Regions from separate parts of the Streptosporangium brasiliense genome, predicted to be linked through region 2. Evidence: riboswitches for the same ligand, from Rfam matches in the RefSeq annotation. Region 2 holds a riboswitch; the other holds the start of a gene.
What was found. A riboswitch is a leader RNA that binds a small molecule or an ion and turns the genes downstream of it on or off. The one in region 2 is predicted to bind cobalamin.
Positions count from the first base shown of each region.

Region 1: it holds a riboswitch for cobalamin, as region 2 does, so the genes downstream of both, J2S55_RS31725 (ribonucleoside-diphosphate reductase subunit alpha) here and cobN (cobaltochelatase subunit CobN) in region 2, are expected to answer to the same signal.

Region 1 is NZ_JAUSRB010000002.1:5,063,311-5,071,207, reverse strand. Features, by position in the region: gene J2S55_RS31735 (mechanosensitive ion channel family protein) at 1-628, opposite strand, end outside; gene J2S55_RS31730 (ribonucleotide-diphosphate reductase subunit beta) at 689-1,684, opposite strand; gene J2S55_RS31725 (ribonucleoside-diphosphate reductase subunit alpha) at 1,710-3,905, opposite strand; cobalamin riboswitch at 4,103-4,302, opposite strand; gene J2S55_RS31720 (Bug family tripartite tricarboxylate transporter substrate binding protein) at 4,301-5,338, opposite strand; gene glmS (glutamine--fructose-6-phosphate transaminase (isomerizing)) at 5,442-7,262, opposite strand; gene J2S55_RS31710 (hypothetical protein) at 7,274-7,549, opposite strand; gene J2S55_RS31705 (N-acetylmuramoyl-L-alanine amidase) at 7,704-7,897, shown strand, end outside.
Region 2 is NZ_JAUSRB010000002.1:5,783,549-5,791,445, forward strand. Features, by position in the region: gene J2S55_RS34960 (cobalt-precorrin-6A reductase) at 1-604, shown strand, start outside; gene J2S55_RS34965 (precorrin-2 C(20)-methyltransferase) at 592-2,121, opposite strand; gene J2S55_RS34970 (precorrin-8X methylmutase) at 2,118-2,744, opposite strand; gene cobG (precorrin-3B synthase) at 2,741-4,072, opposite strand; cobalamin riboswitch at 4,096-4,284, shown strand; gene cobN (cobaltochelatase subunit CobN) at 4,399-7,897, shown strand, end outside.

The sequences.
Region 1 (7,897 bases), 720 kb from region 2:
GGGTGAGCTCCTCGATCCGGCCCCACTCGTCCTCGACCACGACGACGTCGTCCAGCCGGAGCGCGTCGCTGAAGGCCAGTTGCAGCCCGGCGAGCAGGTTGCCCAGGGTGGACTGGGCCGCGACGCCGACGACCACGCCGGCGATGCCGGCCGAGGCCAGCAGTCCGGCGCCGAGCGCGCGCACCTGCGGGAAGGTGAAGAGCATCGCGCCCATCGCCAGCACGACGACCACCGCCGTGGCCACCCGGCGGACCAGGGTGATCTGGGTGCGGATCCGGCGGGCCCGCCGGTTGCGCTCGCCCTGGACGACGACCAGGCGCTCCAGGACCACGTCGGTGACCGCGTAGGCGGCCTGGATGACCAGCCAGGTGACGCATCCGATCATGGCCAGGCTGAGCATCTGGTCGATCACTCCGCCGACCTGCCCCTCGGCCATGCTCGGCCGGTAGAGCGTGTTGGCGGTCACCACGACCGCCGTGGCGAACCCGGGCCAGGTGCAGCGGCGCACGAGCGGAGCGGCGAGAACCCACTTCTCCCCGATCAACCTCCATCTCAGTGCCCGCCGCACCATCTCCACACACGCGGCGGCGGCCAGCATGGAACCGAGCAGGATGATCCATCTGGACACTGACGGCGTCCCCCTTTGTCGTCCGTTACCAGACGGCGTGCCCGGGGATCCATCGTGTAATCAGAACGCCTCGTCGAAAGTCACATTCCCCTCAACGGCTACCTGATAGGCAGAGACACGCCGTTCGAAGAAGTTGGCCAACTCCTGCACGTCCTGCAACTCCATGAACGCGAACGGGTTGGCGGTGCCGTACCGGACGGGGAGCCGGAGCCGGACCAGGCGCTGGTCGGCCACGTACTCCAGGTACTGCCGCATCTGGCCCACGCTCATCCCGGACAGGCCGTCGCCGCACAGGTCGGCCGCGAAGGCGAGCTCGGCCTCCACCGCCTCCTCGATCATCTGGGTGACCTGCGCGCCGAGCTTGTCGTCGAACAGCTCCGGCTCCTCGGCCCGCACGGTGTCCACCACGCTGAAGGCGAACTCCATGTGCATGGACTCGTCGCGGAAGACCCAGTTCGTCCCGGTGGCCAGGCCGCCCAGCAGGCCCCTGGAGCGGAACCAGTAGACATAGGCGAAGGCGCCGTAGAAGAACAGCCCCTCGATGCACGCGGCGAAGCAGATCAGGTTGAGCAGGAACGCCCGCCGGTCGTCCTGCGACTCCAGCCTGTCGAGCCCGCCGAGCGAGTCGATCCACCGGAAGCAGAACTCGGCCTTGTCCCGGATCGAGGGGATGTGCTCGACCGCGGCGAAGGCCTTGACCCGCTCGTCGTGGTCGGGCAGGTAGGTGTCCAGCAGGGTCAGGTAGAACTGGACGTGCACCGCCTCCTCGAAGAGCTGCCTGCTGAGATACAGGCGCGCCTCGGGCGCGTTGACGTGCTGGTAGAGGTTGAGCACCAGGTTGTTGGCCACGATCGAGTCGCCGGTCGCGAAGAACGCGACGAGGCGGTTGATCAGGTGGCGCTCCTCCGGCGTCATCTTCGCCAGGTCCGCCAGGTCGGAGTTGAGGTCCACCTCCTCGACGGTCCAGGTGTTGCGGATCGCGGCCCGGTAGCGCTCGTAGAACTCCGGGTAGCGCATGGGCCTCAGGGTGAGGTCCATGCCAGGGTCGAGCAGCATCAGGGAGTGCCTTTCGGGGAGGTGGCTACTGGCAGGCTTCGCAGTACTCGGGGTTCTCCAGCGAGCACGCGACGGCCTCCGCGTCGGGCGCGGCCTGGGCCACGGTGGTCTGCGCGATCCGGGTCGCCGGCCGGGAGCGCAGGTAGTAGGTGGTCTTGAGGCCGGACTTCCACGCGTAGGCGTACATCGAGGAGAGCTTGCCGATGGTCGGCGTGGCCATGAACAGGTTCAGCGACTGCGACTGGTCGATGTACGGCGTGCGCGCCGCGGCCAGGTCGATCAGCGCCTTCTGCGGCAGCTCCCAGGCGGTCCGGTAGAGCGCCTTGAGGTCGTCGGGCATGCCGGGGACGTCCTGGACGGAGCCGTCGGCCCGCTTGATCGCGTCCCGGATCTGCGGGGTCCACCGGCCCCGGGCCTGCAGGTCACGGACCAGATAGCGGTTGACCTGGAGGAACTCTCCCGACAGGGTCTCGCGCTTGAAGACGTTGGAGACCTGGGGCTCGATGCACTCGTAGCAGCCCGCGATGGAGGCGATGGTGGCCGTGGGCGCGATCGCGATCATCAACGAGTTGCGGAGGCCGGACTCGGCGATCCGCTCCCTGAGGCGCGTCCACTCCGGCGAGCCGCCGGCCCCGTAGTGGTCGGGGTGGAGCACGCCGCCGGCGGCCCTGGTCTCGTCGTAGGAGGGGTGGCGGCCCCGCTCGACGGCCAGGTCCGCGGAGGTGCCGTAGGCGGCCAGCGCGATCTCCTCGGAGATGCGGGTGGACAGCTCCAGCGCCTGCGGGGAGTCGAACGGCAGCCGCAGCGTGAAGAACACATCCGCCAGGCCCATCACGCCCAGGCCGATCGGCCGCCACTTCCGGTTGGCCGCCTCGGCCTCCGGGGTCGGGTAGAAGCCCAGGTCGATGGTCCGGTCCAGGAACCGCACGGCGGTGCGGACGGTCCGGCGCAGCCGCGGCCAGTCGACGTCCTGGCCGTCCAGGTGGGCGGCGAGATTGATCGAGCCCAGGTTGCAGACGGCCGTCTCGGCGTCGTTGGTGACCTCCAGGATCTCGGTGCAGAGGTTCGACAGGTGGATGACGTTCTCCGGGCGGGCCGTCTGGTTGGAGGTCCGGTTGGCGGCGTCCTTGAAGGTCATCCAGCCGTTGCCGGTCTGGGCCAGGGTGCGCATCATCCGGCCGTACAGGGACCGGGCCGGGATCTGCTTGACGGAGCGGCCCTCGGCCTCGGCGGCCCGGTAGGCCTCGTCGAAGGCGGCGCCGTACAGGTCGGTGAGGTGCGGGACCTCCTTGGGGTCGAACAGCGACCACATGCCGTCGGCCTCGACCCGGCGCATGAACTCGTCGGGGATCCAGTTGGCCAGGTTCAGGTTGTGCGTGCGGCGGGCCTCCTCGCCGGTGTTGTCGCGCAGTTCGAGGAACTCCTCGATGTCGGCGTGCCAGGTCTCCAGGTAGACGCAGGCCGCGCCCTTGCGGCGGCCGCCCTGGTTGACCGCGGCGACGCTGGAGTCCAGCGTGCGCAGCCACGGCACGATGCCGTTGGAGTGGCCGTTGGTGCCCCGGATCAGCGAGCCCCGCGAGCGGACCCGGGTCCAGGAGATGCCGATCCCGCCGGCGTACTTCGACAGCCGCGCGACCTGCCCGTAGCGCTCGTAGATCGCCTCCAGCTCGTCACGGGGCGAGTCGAGCAGGAAGCAGGACGACAGCTGGGGCCTGCGCGAGCCGGAGTTGAACAGGGTGGGCGAGCTCGGCAGGTAGGACAGGGTGGACATGAGCGCGTAGAGCTCGCCGGCCTCCTCCACCGTCTCCGACAGGCCGCAGGCCACCCGGAGGAAGAAGTGCTGCGGGCGCTCCAGGACCTTGCGGGTCTGCGGGTGGCGCAGCAGGTAGCGGTCGTAGACCGTGCGCAGCCCGAAGTATTCGAACCGGCCGTCGGCCGCCCCGTCCACCAGCGCGTCCAGCGCCGCGGCGTTGGCGGCCACGAAGGCGGCCAGCCCGTCCTGGATCAGCCCGGCCGCGTGGGTCGCGGCGACGGACTCGGAGAAGGTCCGGACGCCGTGCCCGGCGGCCTCCTCGGCGATCAGCTCCGCCAGCAGCCCAGCGGCGATCTTGGAGTTCTCCGGGTCGGCGATCACCCGGGCGGCGGCCTCCTCGATGGCCAGCCGGCGGTCGACCGGGCCGTTGCCGGTCTCCTTGGCGACGTCGACCAAGGTCTGTGTCACGTGCTACCCCTCGCGCGCTCGAATTCCCCGTACGGCTCTCGCCGGAAGGGCGCACGCGCAGAGAACGGCCCCGGGCACGCCGGACGCCTCATCACGCGGGCCCTCCCTCGAGGCCCTGAACGATCTCCGTGGTCGGGTCCGCCTCACCCGGCACGCTCCGGGCCGCTCCACGCGTCCCTCGGTGCCCGGCTCGGCTCCCTCTCCACACGTCGCCGGCAGGTCTTCGGACTCACGGGCGTCTGGCGCATGCCTACCGGCCGTCGCTTCCCAGGCAGGTGCGCCCAGTGCTCCATGACGGCTTTCGTTCCCGTTCACCGCTGCGGGGCAGTCCCGGAATCTCACCGGGTTCCCTCTTGCCTCACCCCCAGAGGGGCGAACCAGCAACGAGCAGGATCCTACATGTAGTGCTGCCGGACGCAACTACCCCAACAGCTTGTGCCGATGGTGCTCAGCAGTCCGAGCTCGTCGAGCACTTCCCGGGTCCGGCGCGTCTCCGTGACGAGCCACTGGCGGAAGTCGTCCCCGCTCAGATAGACCCGGTTCCAGCCGTTGGCCGCGCAGATCGCCCGCCAGCGGGACGAGGCGTCGACGCGGTCGCACAGGGCGACGGCCACGTCCCTGTCGTCGGAGCTCATGCCGCGGGGGCCGAGCACGCCGCACCAGTCGGTGTACTCCAGCCGGACGTCCAGCTCCATCAGCGTCGGGGCGTCGATCCCGTCGATCCGCTCGGCGGAGGAGACCACCAGCGGCCGCAGCCGGCCCTCGGCGATCTCGGGCACGAAGGAGCGGGCGGAGCCCAGCAGCGCGGCCACCCTGCCGTCGTGGAGGGCGTGCACGCCCTCGGCCCCGCTGGAGTAGCCGGCGTAGTCCAGCAGCCGGGTGTCCACCCCCAGGCATTTGCCGATCATGCCGTAGAGCACGTGGTCGGAGCCGCCCTCCATCCGGCCGCCCACCGTCAGCCCGGCCGGGTCGCGGCGGAGCACCGCGGCGAGGTTCTCGAAGGTGCGCAGGCGGGAGTTCTCCGGGACGACCAGGGCCGCCCAGTCGCCGACCAGGCGGGCCAGGGGGGTGGTGGACTCCACCACGGAGGCGGTGTTGGCGATCTCCGCGCCGGCCACCATCGGCATCCCGGTGAGCAGCAGCCTGCCCGCGTACGTGAACGGGTCGTGGGCGGCGGCGAACGCCCCCAGCGCGGCGGCGCCCAGGCTGCCCGGGTAGTTGCCCACCTCGACCTTCCGCGCCAGCCCGTCGCCGGTCAGCACCGCGGCCAGCGCGCGGGCGGCCCGGTCCCAGCCCTGCCCGCGGGCGGCGGGCGCGATGACGGTCAGCCGTCCCGCCAGCGGCACGCGGGGGTCCGCCGCCCCGCCGCAGCCACCGCAGCCGCCGGCGACCATGACCCCCAGGGCGAGCGCGAAGAACCGCCTACGGTACATAAGCGCCCCTTCCCCCAGACCCCCCAATACTTCAGGTTACAGACACGTCACTTTGTGTCACACATTGGGGGGTCTTACTGCCATCAGGCAGCTCAAGGGGGCTCTACTCCACCGTGACGCTCTTGGCCAGGTTGCGAGGCTTGTCCACATCCCGCTCCAGCGCCACGGCCGCGTGGTAGGCCAGGAGCTGGAGCGGGATCGACAGCAGGATCGGGTCCAGCTCCGTCTCGTTCCTGGGCACCACGACGCAGTCGTCGGCCAGCTTGGGGTCGGCCGTACGGTGACCGACCATGAGCACCCGACCGCCGCGCGCGCGGATCTCGCCGAGCGTGGTGAGGTTCTTGTCCAGCAGCTCGTCGTCGGGGACGATCGCCACGGTCGGCATCTCCGGGCCGATCAGGGCCAGCGGCCCGTGCTTGAGCTCGCTGGCCGGGTAGGCCTCGGCGTGCACGTAGGAGATCTCCTTGAGCTTCTGCGCGCCCTCGCGGGCCACCGGGTAGCCCCGGACCCGGCCGACGAACATCATGCTCGGCGAGTCGGCGTACTTGCGCGCCAGCTCCTTGATCTGCGGCTCCAGCGCGAGGATCTCCTTGATCTGGCCGGGCAGCCGGCGCAGGCCCTCGCAGATGCGGCGGCCGTCGGCCGGGGACAGGTCGCGCACCCGGCCCAGGTGGAGCGCCAGCAGCGCGAAGGCCACCGCGGTCGAGGTGAACGCCTTGGTGCTGGCCACCGAGACCTCGGGACCGGCGTGCAGGTAGACGCCGCCGTCGCACTCGCGGGCGATGGCGCTGCCGACGGTGTTGACGATGCCGAGCACCCGGCCGCCCTTGCGCTTGAGCTCCTGGACGGCGGCGAGGGTGTCGTAGGTCTCCCCCGACTGGCTGATCGCCACGTACAGGGTGTCGGGCTCCACGACCGGGCTGCGGTAGCGGAACTCGCTGGCCGGCTCGGCGTCGGCCGGGATCCGGGCCAGCTCCTCGATGAGCTGGGCGCCGATCTGGCCCGAGTAGTAGGCAGAGCCACAGCCGATGATCTTCACCCGGCGGAACGACCGGGTCTCGCGCGCGTCCATGTTGAGGCCGCCCAGGTGGGCGATGTGGAAGCGGTCGTCCAGCCGTCCGCGCAGCGTCCGGGCCACGGTGTCGGGCTGCTCGGAGATCTCCTTGAGCAGGTAGTGCTCGTAGCCGCCGGTGTCGTAGTGCCCGGCCTCCCAGTCGACGGTCAGCGGCTCCTTGGCCGTCTCGCGCGCGTCGCTGGCGAAGGTGTGGAAGCCGTCGGCCTTCAGCACCGCCAGCTCCCCGTCCTCCAGGTGGACCACCTGGCGGGTGTAGCGGACCAGCGCGGCCACGTCGGAGGCGGCGAACATCTCCTTCTCGCCGATGCCCAGCACGATCGGGCTGCCGTTGCGGGCCACCACCACCTCGCCGGGCCGCTGGGCGTCGATCACCGCGATGCCGTAGGTGCCGACGATCCGCTTGAGCGCCAGCCGGACCGCCTCCTCCAGCGAGTCGGTCTCCCCGACGGTCCGGGCGATCAGGTGCGCCAGCACCTCGGTGTCGGTCTCGGACAGGAAGACCACACCGTCGGCCTCCAGCTTGGCGCGCAGCTCGTCGGCGTTCTCGATGATGCCGTTGTGCACTACCGCGATGCGCTCGTCGGTGGACAGGTGGGGGTGGGCGTTGACGTCGCTGGGCGCGCCGTGGGTGGCCCAGCGGGTGTGCCCGATGCCCAGGGTGCCCTTGAACCGCGCCGGCACGGCCGCCGCCAGGTCGGCCACCCGGCCCTTGACCTTGCGCATCTTCAGGCCCTTGTTGGAGACCACCACGCCGGCCGAGTCGTAGCCCCGGTACTCAAGGCGCTGCAGGCCCTCCAGCAGGATCGGCGCCGCGTCCTTTGGTCCCACATAAGCCACGATTCCGCACATTTGACCGATCCTTACCCGTAGACGATCCGGCGCAACTGGCGCAGGGAGAGTTCAGGTGCCGCGACACGGCGGGAGGTGATCTCGGCGGCGATCCGGGGGAAGATCTCGTCGTTGACCAGCCCTTTGGCCTTGAGCTCGCCGTGGCGCCGCCGGACGAAGTCCTCGACGGGCTCGGAGAAGTAGGCCAGCACGTCCGCCACCACCCGCGCCGCCTCCCCGGGACCGAGCGCGCTCGTCCGGGTCAGGTGGGTAATCAGATCCTCATGCGGATGCCATGCCGTGGACACAGAGCAGGACCATACGCAGCATCGACGTCCTTCACCAAGTTTTCTGCCCGATTTCGGGCAAGGATCGTCCCGGACGATCTAAAGCCACCCCGATCACGAGACAGTCGGTAACCTCGAATAACTCTTCGTAGTCATGCGGTCGGGAGGAATCACTATGCGCCGTCTGCCGGGGATCACCGTCGTCGCCACCCTCACCGCGCTGGCCCCAGCCGCCGTGACGCCGCCGCCCGCCGTACCGGCTCCGCCCGCCGTACAGACCCCGCCCCTCGTGCCGGTTCCGCCCGCCGTACCGGCTCCAGCCGCCGTGACGCCGGCGCCCGCCGCCGGGGGGCCGGTCCCGGCCGGGCG
Region 2 (7,897 bases):
CCCCGGCGGGCTGGAGGCGTGGATCGGCGAGCGCCGGATCGACGTCGTCGTGGACGCCACGCACCCCTTCGCCGCCCGGATGACCGCCTCGGCGGTCGAGGCGACCGGCCGGGCCGGGGTGCCGCTGCTGACCCTGCGGCGGCCGGGCTGGCAGGCGGGCCCCGGCGACGACTGGCGCTGGGTGCCGTCGCTCGCCGCGGCCGCCGAGCTGCTGCCCGAGCTGGGGGAGCGGGTGTTCCTGACCACCGGGCGCCGGAGCCTGCCGGTCTTCGCCGGCCTCGACGGCCTGTGGTTCCTGGCCCGTTCGGTGGACCCGCCGGAGCCGCCCGCCCCGCGCCGCATGGAGGTGCTGCTCAGCCGCGGCCCGTTCACCGTGGAGGGCGAGCTGGCCCTCATGCGCGCCCACCGGGTGGACGTGCTGGTCACCAAGGACAGCGGCGGCGAGATGACCACGGCCAAGCTGCTCGCCGCCCGGGAGCTCGGGCTCCCGGTCGTGATCGTACGGCGGCCGCCGCCTCCCGGGGGCGTCCCCGCCGCGGAGACGGTGGAGGCGGCGCTCGCCTGGCTGGAGAGCGCGGCGGGTCGCGCCGGTCACGCCGGGTAACGGCGGGGGGTGAACACCACCCGGCCGCCGTCGCCCCGCTCGGCCACCCGGGTGGTGGAGGACCCCACCAGCAGCAGGCAGCGCATGTCGACCATGGCCGGGTCGAGGTCGGCGAGCGTGGTGACGGTCACGCTCTCCCCGGCCCCGCCGACGTCACGGCCGATGACCACGGGTGTCTGCGCCGCGCGGTGTTCCAGCAGCAGGTCCCGCGCGGCGGCCACCTGCCAGGTGCGGCTCTTGGACGCGGGGTTGTAGATCGCCAGGACCAGGTCGGCCTTCGCGGCGGCGGTGATCCGCCCGGCGACGACCTCCCATGGCTTGAGCAGGTCCGACAGCGACAGCACGCAGTAGTCGTGGCCGAGCGGCGCGCCCGCCCGGCTCGCCACCGCGTGCGCGGCGGTCAGGCCCGGCAGCACCCGCACCGGGACGTCCGCGTACCGGGGCTCGCAGGCCACCTCCAGCACCGCGCTGGCCATCGCGAACACCCCCGGGTCGCCCGAGGAGACCACGGCCACCCGGGATCCGGCCGCGGCCAGCTCCAGCGCGTGCGCGGCCCGCTCGGCCTCCACCCGGTTGTCCGTGGGGTGGCGGCGCTGACGCGGGTTCGGCGGGACCCGGTCCAGGTAGGGGCCGTAGCCGACGAGCTCGTCGGCCACGGCCAGGGCGTCCTGCGCCTCCGGGGTCAGCCACGGCCGGCCGGCCGGGCCGAGGCCGACCACGACCACCTCACCGGGGCCGCCGGCCGGGGCCGCGGGCTCCGCCTGCCGCACCGGCCCGGCCTGCGCCGCGTTGACCGGGCTCGGGATCAGCGCCAGCGAGAAGTACGGCACGCTGTCCGGGTCCACCTCGGCGAGCGGGGCCAGGCGCTGGCCGCCGGTGGTGGCGCGTTCCACGTACCAGGCCTCGTCGAGGCGGCCGGCCCGGGTCAGCGCGTCGCGCACCTTGGTGAAGGTCCGGCCGAGCTTGAGGACCGCGGCCGAGTCGGTGGCGGCCAGGCGCTCGGCGAGGACCTCGGCGGGGAGCGTCCCGGGCAGCACGGTCAGCGTCTCGTCCCGCTCGACCAGCGGCCGTCCGAGGACCGCGGCGGCGCCGCTCACGGAGGTCACACCGGGGACCACCTCGGTGACGTAGCGGTGGGACAGACGCTTGTGCATGTGCATGTAGGAGCCGTAGAAGAGCGGGTCGCCCTCGCACAGCACCACCACGTCACGGCCGGCGTCCAGGTGGGCGGCCAGCCGCAGCGCGCAGTCGGCGTAGAAGTCGTCGATGGCGCCCTGGTAGCCGCCGGGATGGTCGGTGGTCTCCGTGGTGAGCGGGTAGATCAGCGCTTCCTCGATCTGGCCCGCGCGCAGGTACGGCGCGGCCACCGAGCGGGCGATGCTCCGGCCGTGGCGGGCGCTGTGGAAGGCGATCACGTCGGCCTCGCCGAGGAGGCGGGCGGCCTTGACGGTCACCAGCTCCGGATCCCCGGGTCCGAGTCCCACACCCCAGAGCCGTCCGGTCACCATGTCGTTCATTCGTCCTCACTCGCGATCGCGTTGACCGCGGCCGCGGTCATCGCACTCCCACCCCGGCGGCCGTGCACGACCAGGTGTTCCAGACCCGCCGGGTGCTCGGCGAGGGCCTGCTTGGACTCGGCGGCGCCGATGAAGCCGACCGGGATCCCGAGCACGGCGGCCGGCCGGCCGGCGCCCTCCTCGACCATCTCCAGCAGCCGGAACAGCGCGGTCGGCGCGTTCCCGATCGCGACCACGGAGCCCTCCAGCCGGTCGCGCCACAGCTCCAGCGCGGCGGCGCTGCGGGTGGTGCCCAGCCGTGCGGCGAGCTCCGGCACGCCCGGCTCGCCCAGCGTGCAGATCACCTCGTTGCCGGCGGGCAGGCGGCGGCGGGTCACCCCGGAGGCGACCATCATCGCGTCGCACAGCACCGGCGCGCCCGCCCGCAGGGCCGCGCGCGCCGACGCCACGACGCCGGGCGACCAGCCGAGGTCGGCGACCAGGTCGACCATCCCGCAGGCGTGGATCATCCGGACCGCCACCTGGGCGACGTCCGGGGGCAGGCCGCTCAGATCCGTCTCGGCGCGGATGGTGGCGAAGGAGCGGCGGTAGATCTCCGCGCCGTCGCGGACGTAGTCGGTCACGATCCCCCTCTGGCGGCCGTCACCGCGGCCGTGGTCTCTTCGATGTCCGTACAGTTCAGGCTCCGGCCGTTGAGGTTCACGCGGTAGCCGTCGCCGGTGGCGACCACGTCCGCGACCCGCCCCCGGGGGCGACCGCAGCGCCTGTCGCAGCCCGCCCAGTGCACGGGGAGCGTACCGGTGCGCGGCCGGTCCGCCGCACGGGGGGCGACCGTCCCCGGCGTCCCGGCGGCCCCGTCCCCGGCGGGCACGGTGGCGCGGGCCGCGTCGGCCTGCACGTCGGCCAGGGATTTGGCGCAGCCGGGGCGGCCGGTGCAGGCCGTCACGCCGATCCACGGGGAGTCGGGGTCGGTGACCAGGCCGGCCTCCGTCAGCCGGGCGACTGCCCGGGGGAGGTCCACGCGGGCCAGACCGGGCAGGACCACGCCCCGCCACGGCGTCAGCCGTACCCCGTCGGCGGAGGCCAGGCCGGCCAGGAGCTCCGCCTGGGCAGGGGTCAGCCGGCCCAGCGGCACCGCGACGCCCAGGGCCACCCGCCCGCCGGGCTGCCGGACGGCTCCCACCGGTCCCCCCGCCACGGCCGGCGGCGGGGTCCGGACGCGTTCCGCGGGCGGGCGGAGCCGTACCGGGCCGGCCCCTCCGGTCTCCAGGGTGGCGCGGACCCGGGCCGCGACCGGCTCCGCGCCGCCGGGCAGCTCACCGATCCGCCAGGCATGCACGCCCCGGGCGGCGAGCTCGGCCAGGAACGCCTCGGCCGCGGCGAGCAGGGCGGTGACCGCCGAGGTCACCGGCACGCGCAGGCCGCTGTCGGCGCCCGCGAGGACGAGGGCGGCCTCCTCCGGGCCGGTCGGCAGCATCCCGGCGTCGGGGCCGAGCCAGGCCACGTCCCCCCGGCCGTCGTCGAGGGCGAACAGGAACCGCCCCGGCAGGCCGGCCAGGCCCGGCCGGGCGCACAGCCGCCGGTCCAGCTCGGAGACCAGCGGACCGACGTCGAGGATCCCCTCCGCGTCGCAGCCGGTCAGCGGGGAGGCCAGGACGTTGCGGATCCGTTCGTGGGTGGACGAGGGCAGCAGCCCGGCCTCCGCCATGCGCGCCGCGAATCCGTCCCCCTCGCCGAGCCCGCGCACCTGGACGTTCGCACGGGAGGTCAGCTCGATGACGCCGGTCCCGTGGACGGCCGCCGCGTCGGCGAGTCCGCGCAGCTGGGAGGCCGTCAGCCGGCCGCCGGGGACGCGGATCCGCGCCAGGCCGCCGTCGGCCGCGGCATGCACCTGGAGCGCCCCGGGACATGCGTCGAGTCGCGATCGTCCGGAAAAGTCGCCAATGACCACGGAGAGGATGTTAAGCCAGTTTCTTGCAATGAGCGGGGCTGCCGTAGTCTGATCGTTGGCGACGGCAAGGGAGGAAGCCGGTGTGAAACCGGCGCGGTCCCGCCACTGTGACCGGGGAGCGAACCCCACTCAGGCCACTGTCCGGAGACGGACGGGAAGGCCGGGGGGAGCATCGATCCGGGAGCCAGGAGACTCCAGCCGTCGTAGCCGACGACGACCCGGGGCGAGGACCCCGAGGGAGGAAGCCCTGTGCGCTTTTCGCCGTTCCCGGGCCACCCCGTGGCCCCGCCGAGCCGTACCACGCCGCCTCCGCGGGGGTGCGGCGCGTGATCCTCCTGCTCTCGACCTCCGACACCGACCTGCTCAGCGCCCGCGCGAGCGGCGCCGGCTACCGGCTGGGCAACCCCGCCCGGCTCGCCGCGGCTGACCTGCCGCCCCTTCTCGACGGCGCCGACCTGGTGGTGGTCCGGCTGCTCGGCGGCCGCCGCGCCTGGGAGGAGGGCCTGGACGCCCTGCTCGCCGGGCCCCGGCCCGTCGTCGTGCTCGGCGGTGAGCAGGCGCCCGACGCCGAGCTGATGGAGCTGTCCACCGTTCCCGGCGGGGTCTGCGCCGAGGCGCACGCCTACCTCGCCCACGGCGGCCCGGCCAATCTCACCGAGCTCCACCGGTTCCTGTCCGACACCCTGCTGCTGACCGGGCACGGGTTCGCCGCGCCCGCCCCCACCCCCGGCTGGGGGGTGCTGGAGCGCGTGGCCCGCCGTGAGGACGGGCCGGTCATCGGCGTGCTCTACTACCGGGCCCACCACGTCGCCGGGAACACCGCGTTCGTGGAGACCCTCTGCTCGGCGGTGGAGGACGCGGGAGGCCGGGCACTGCCCGTCTACTGCGCCTCGCTGCGCAGCGCGGAGCCCGGCCTGCTGGAGGTCCTCGGCACGGTGGACGCCCTGGTGGTGACCGTGCTCGCGGCCGGCGGCACCCGCCCGGCCACCGCGTCGGCCGGCGGCGACGACGAGGCCTGGGACGTCGGCGCGCTCGCCGGGCTGGACGTGCCGATCCTGCAGGGCCTGTGCCTGACGAGCAGCCGGTCCACCTGGGAGGACAGCGACGACGGCCTGTCCCCGCTCGACGCGGCGACCCAGGTCGCGATCCCCGAGTTCGACGGCCGGATCATCACGGTGCCCTTCTCCTTCAAGGAGATCGACGACGACGGGCTGACCGTCTACGTCGCCGACCCGGAGCGGGCCTCCCGGGTGGCCGGCATCGCGGTACGGCACGCCGCGCTCCGGCACATCCCGGCCGGTGAGCGGCGGATCGTGCTGATGCTGTCGGCCTATCCCACCAAGCACTCCCGGATCGGCAACGCCGTCGGCCTGGACACCCCGGCGAGCCTGGTGCGGCTGCTGGCGGTGATGCGTGAGCGGGGCTACGACATCGGCGCCGAGGGCGAACTGCCGGGCGTGACCGAGCAGGACGGCGACGCGCTGATCCACGCGCTGATCGCGGCCGGCGGGCAGGACCCCGACTGGCTCACCGAGGAGCGGCTCGCCGGCAACCCGGTGCGCATCGCGGCGGGCCGGTACGCCGAGTGGTACGGCACGCTCCCGGCGGACCTGCGCGCCGGGATGGAGGAGCACTGGGGGCCCGCGCCGGGCGAGCTGTTCGTGGACAGCTCGCACGACCCGGACGGCGAGATCGTGCTGGCCGCGCTGCGCGCCGGGAACGTCGTGGTCATGGTGCAGCCGCCGCGCGGCTTCGGCGAGAACCCCATCGCGATCTACCATGACCCCGACCTGCCGCCCAGCCACCACTACCTGGCGGCCTACCGGTGGCTGGCCGACGGCTTCGGCGCGCACGCCGTGGTGCACGTGGGCAAGCACGGCAACCTGGAGTGGCTGCCCGGCAAGTCGGCCGGGCTGTCGGCCTCCTGCGGCCCCGACGCCGCGCTCGGCGACCTGCCGCTGATCTATCCCTTCCTGGTCAACGACCCCGGCGAGGGCACCCAGGCCAAGCGCCGCGCTCACGCCACCCTGGTCGACCACCTCGTCCCGCCGATGGCCCGCGCCGACACCTACGGTGACATGGCCCGGCTGGAGCAGCTTCTCGACGAGCACGCCTCCATCGCCGCGATGGACCCGGCGAAGCTCCCCGCGATCCGCGCCCAGATCTGGACCCTGATCCAGGCCGCCCGGCTCGACCACGACCTGGGCATCGAGGACCGCCCGCACGACGCCGAGTTCGACGACTTCCTGCTGCACGTCGACGGCTGGCTGTGCGAGGTCAAGGACGTCCAGATCCGTGACGGCCTCCACGTGCTGGGCGCCGCCCCGGAGGGCGGGACCCGCGTCGACCTGGTGCTCGCGATGCTCCGGGCCCGCCAGATGTGGGCGGGCGCGGAGGCCCTCCCCGGGCTCCGCGAGGCGCTGGGCCTGACCGAGGAGGGCACGGCCGGCCGGATCGGCACGGACGGAGCCGAGACCCTCGCCCGGGCGCTGGTCGAGGCCATGGAGGAGCGGGACTGGGACCCGGCCGCCGCCGGCGAGGCGACCGCCGCCGTCCTGGGCGCGGCCCCTTCCCCGGCTCAGGCCACCACGGCCGACTCCGGGCTGGTGGAGCGGATCCTGCGGTTCGCGGCCGCCGAGGTCGTGCCCCGGCTGGCGCGGACCACCGACGAGATCGACGCGATCCTGCACGCCCTCGACGGCGGCTACGTCCCGGCCGGGCCGAGCGGGTCGCCGCTGCGCGGGCTGATCAACGTGCTCCCCACCGGCCGGAACTTCTACTCGGTCGACCCCAAGGCGGTGCCGAGCAGGCTCGCCTGGGAGACCGGGCAGGCGATGGCCGACTCCCTCCTGGAGCGCTACCGGGCCGACACCGGCGACTGGCCGCGCTCGGTCGGGCTGTCGGTGTGGGGGACCAGCGCCATGCGCACCGCCGGGGACGACGTGGCCGAGGTGCTGGCCCTGCTCGGCGTGCGGCCCGTGTGGGACGAGGCGTCCCGGCGGGTCACCGGGCTGGAGGCGATCCCCGCGGCGGAGCTCGGCCGTCCGCGGGTGGACGTCACGGTCCGGATCAGCGGCTTCTTCCGGGACGCGTTCCCGCACGTGGTGGCCCTGCTGGACGACGCGGTACGGCTGGCCGCCGGGCTGGAGGAGCCCGCGGAGCTCAACTACGTCCGGGCGCACGTGCTGGCCGACCGGGAGGTCCACGGCGACGAGCGCAGGGCCACCATGCGGATCTTCGGGTCCCGGCCCGGGGCCTACGGCGCTGGGCTGCTGCCGCTCATCGACAGCCGCAACTGGCGCGACGACGCCGACCTCGCCGAGGTCTACGCGGTGTGGGGCGGCTTCGCCTACGGCCGGGGTGTCGACGGGGTGCCCGCCAGGCAGGACATGGAGGCGGCCTACCGGCGGATCGCGGTGGCGGCCAAGAACGTCGACACCCGCGAGCACGACATCGCCGACTCCGACGACTACTTCCAGTATCACGGCGGCATGATCGCCACCGTCCGCGCCCTGACCGGGAAGGCGCCGGCCGCCTACATCGGCGACAGCACCCGCCCGGACGCGGTCCGCACCCGGAGCCTGTCGGAGGAGACCTCCAGGATCTTCCGCGCCCGGGTCGTCAACCCCCGCTGGCTGGCCGCCATGCGCAGGCACGGCTACAAGGGAGCCTTCGAACTCGCCGCCACCGTCGACTACCTGTTCGGCTACGACGCCACCACCGGCGTGGTCGCCGACTGGATGTACGACAGACTGGCCGCGACCTACGTGCTGGACCAGGAGAACCAGGACTTCCTGGCCACGTCCAACCCGTGGGCGCTGCACG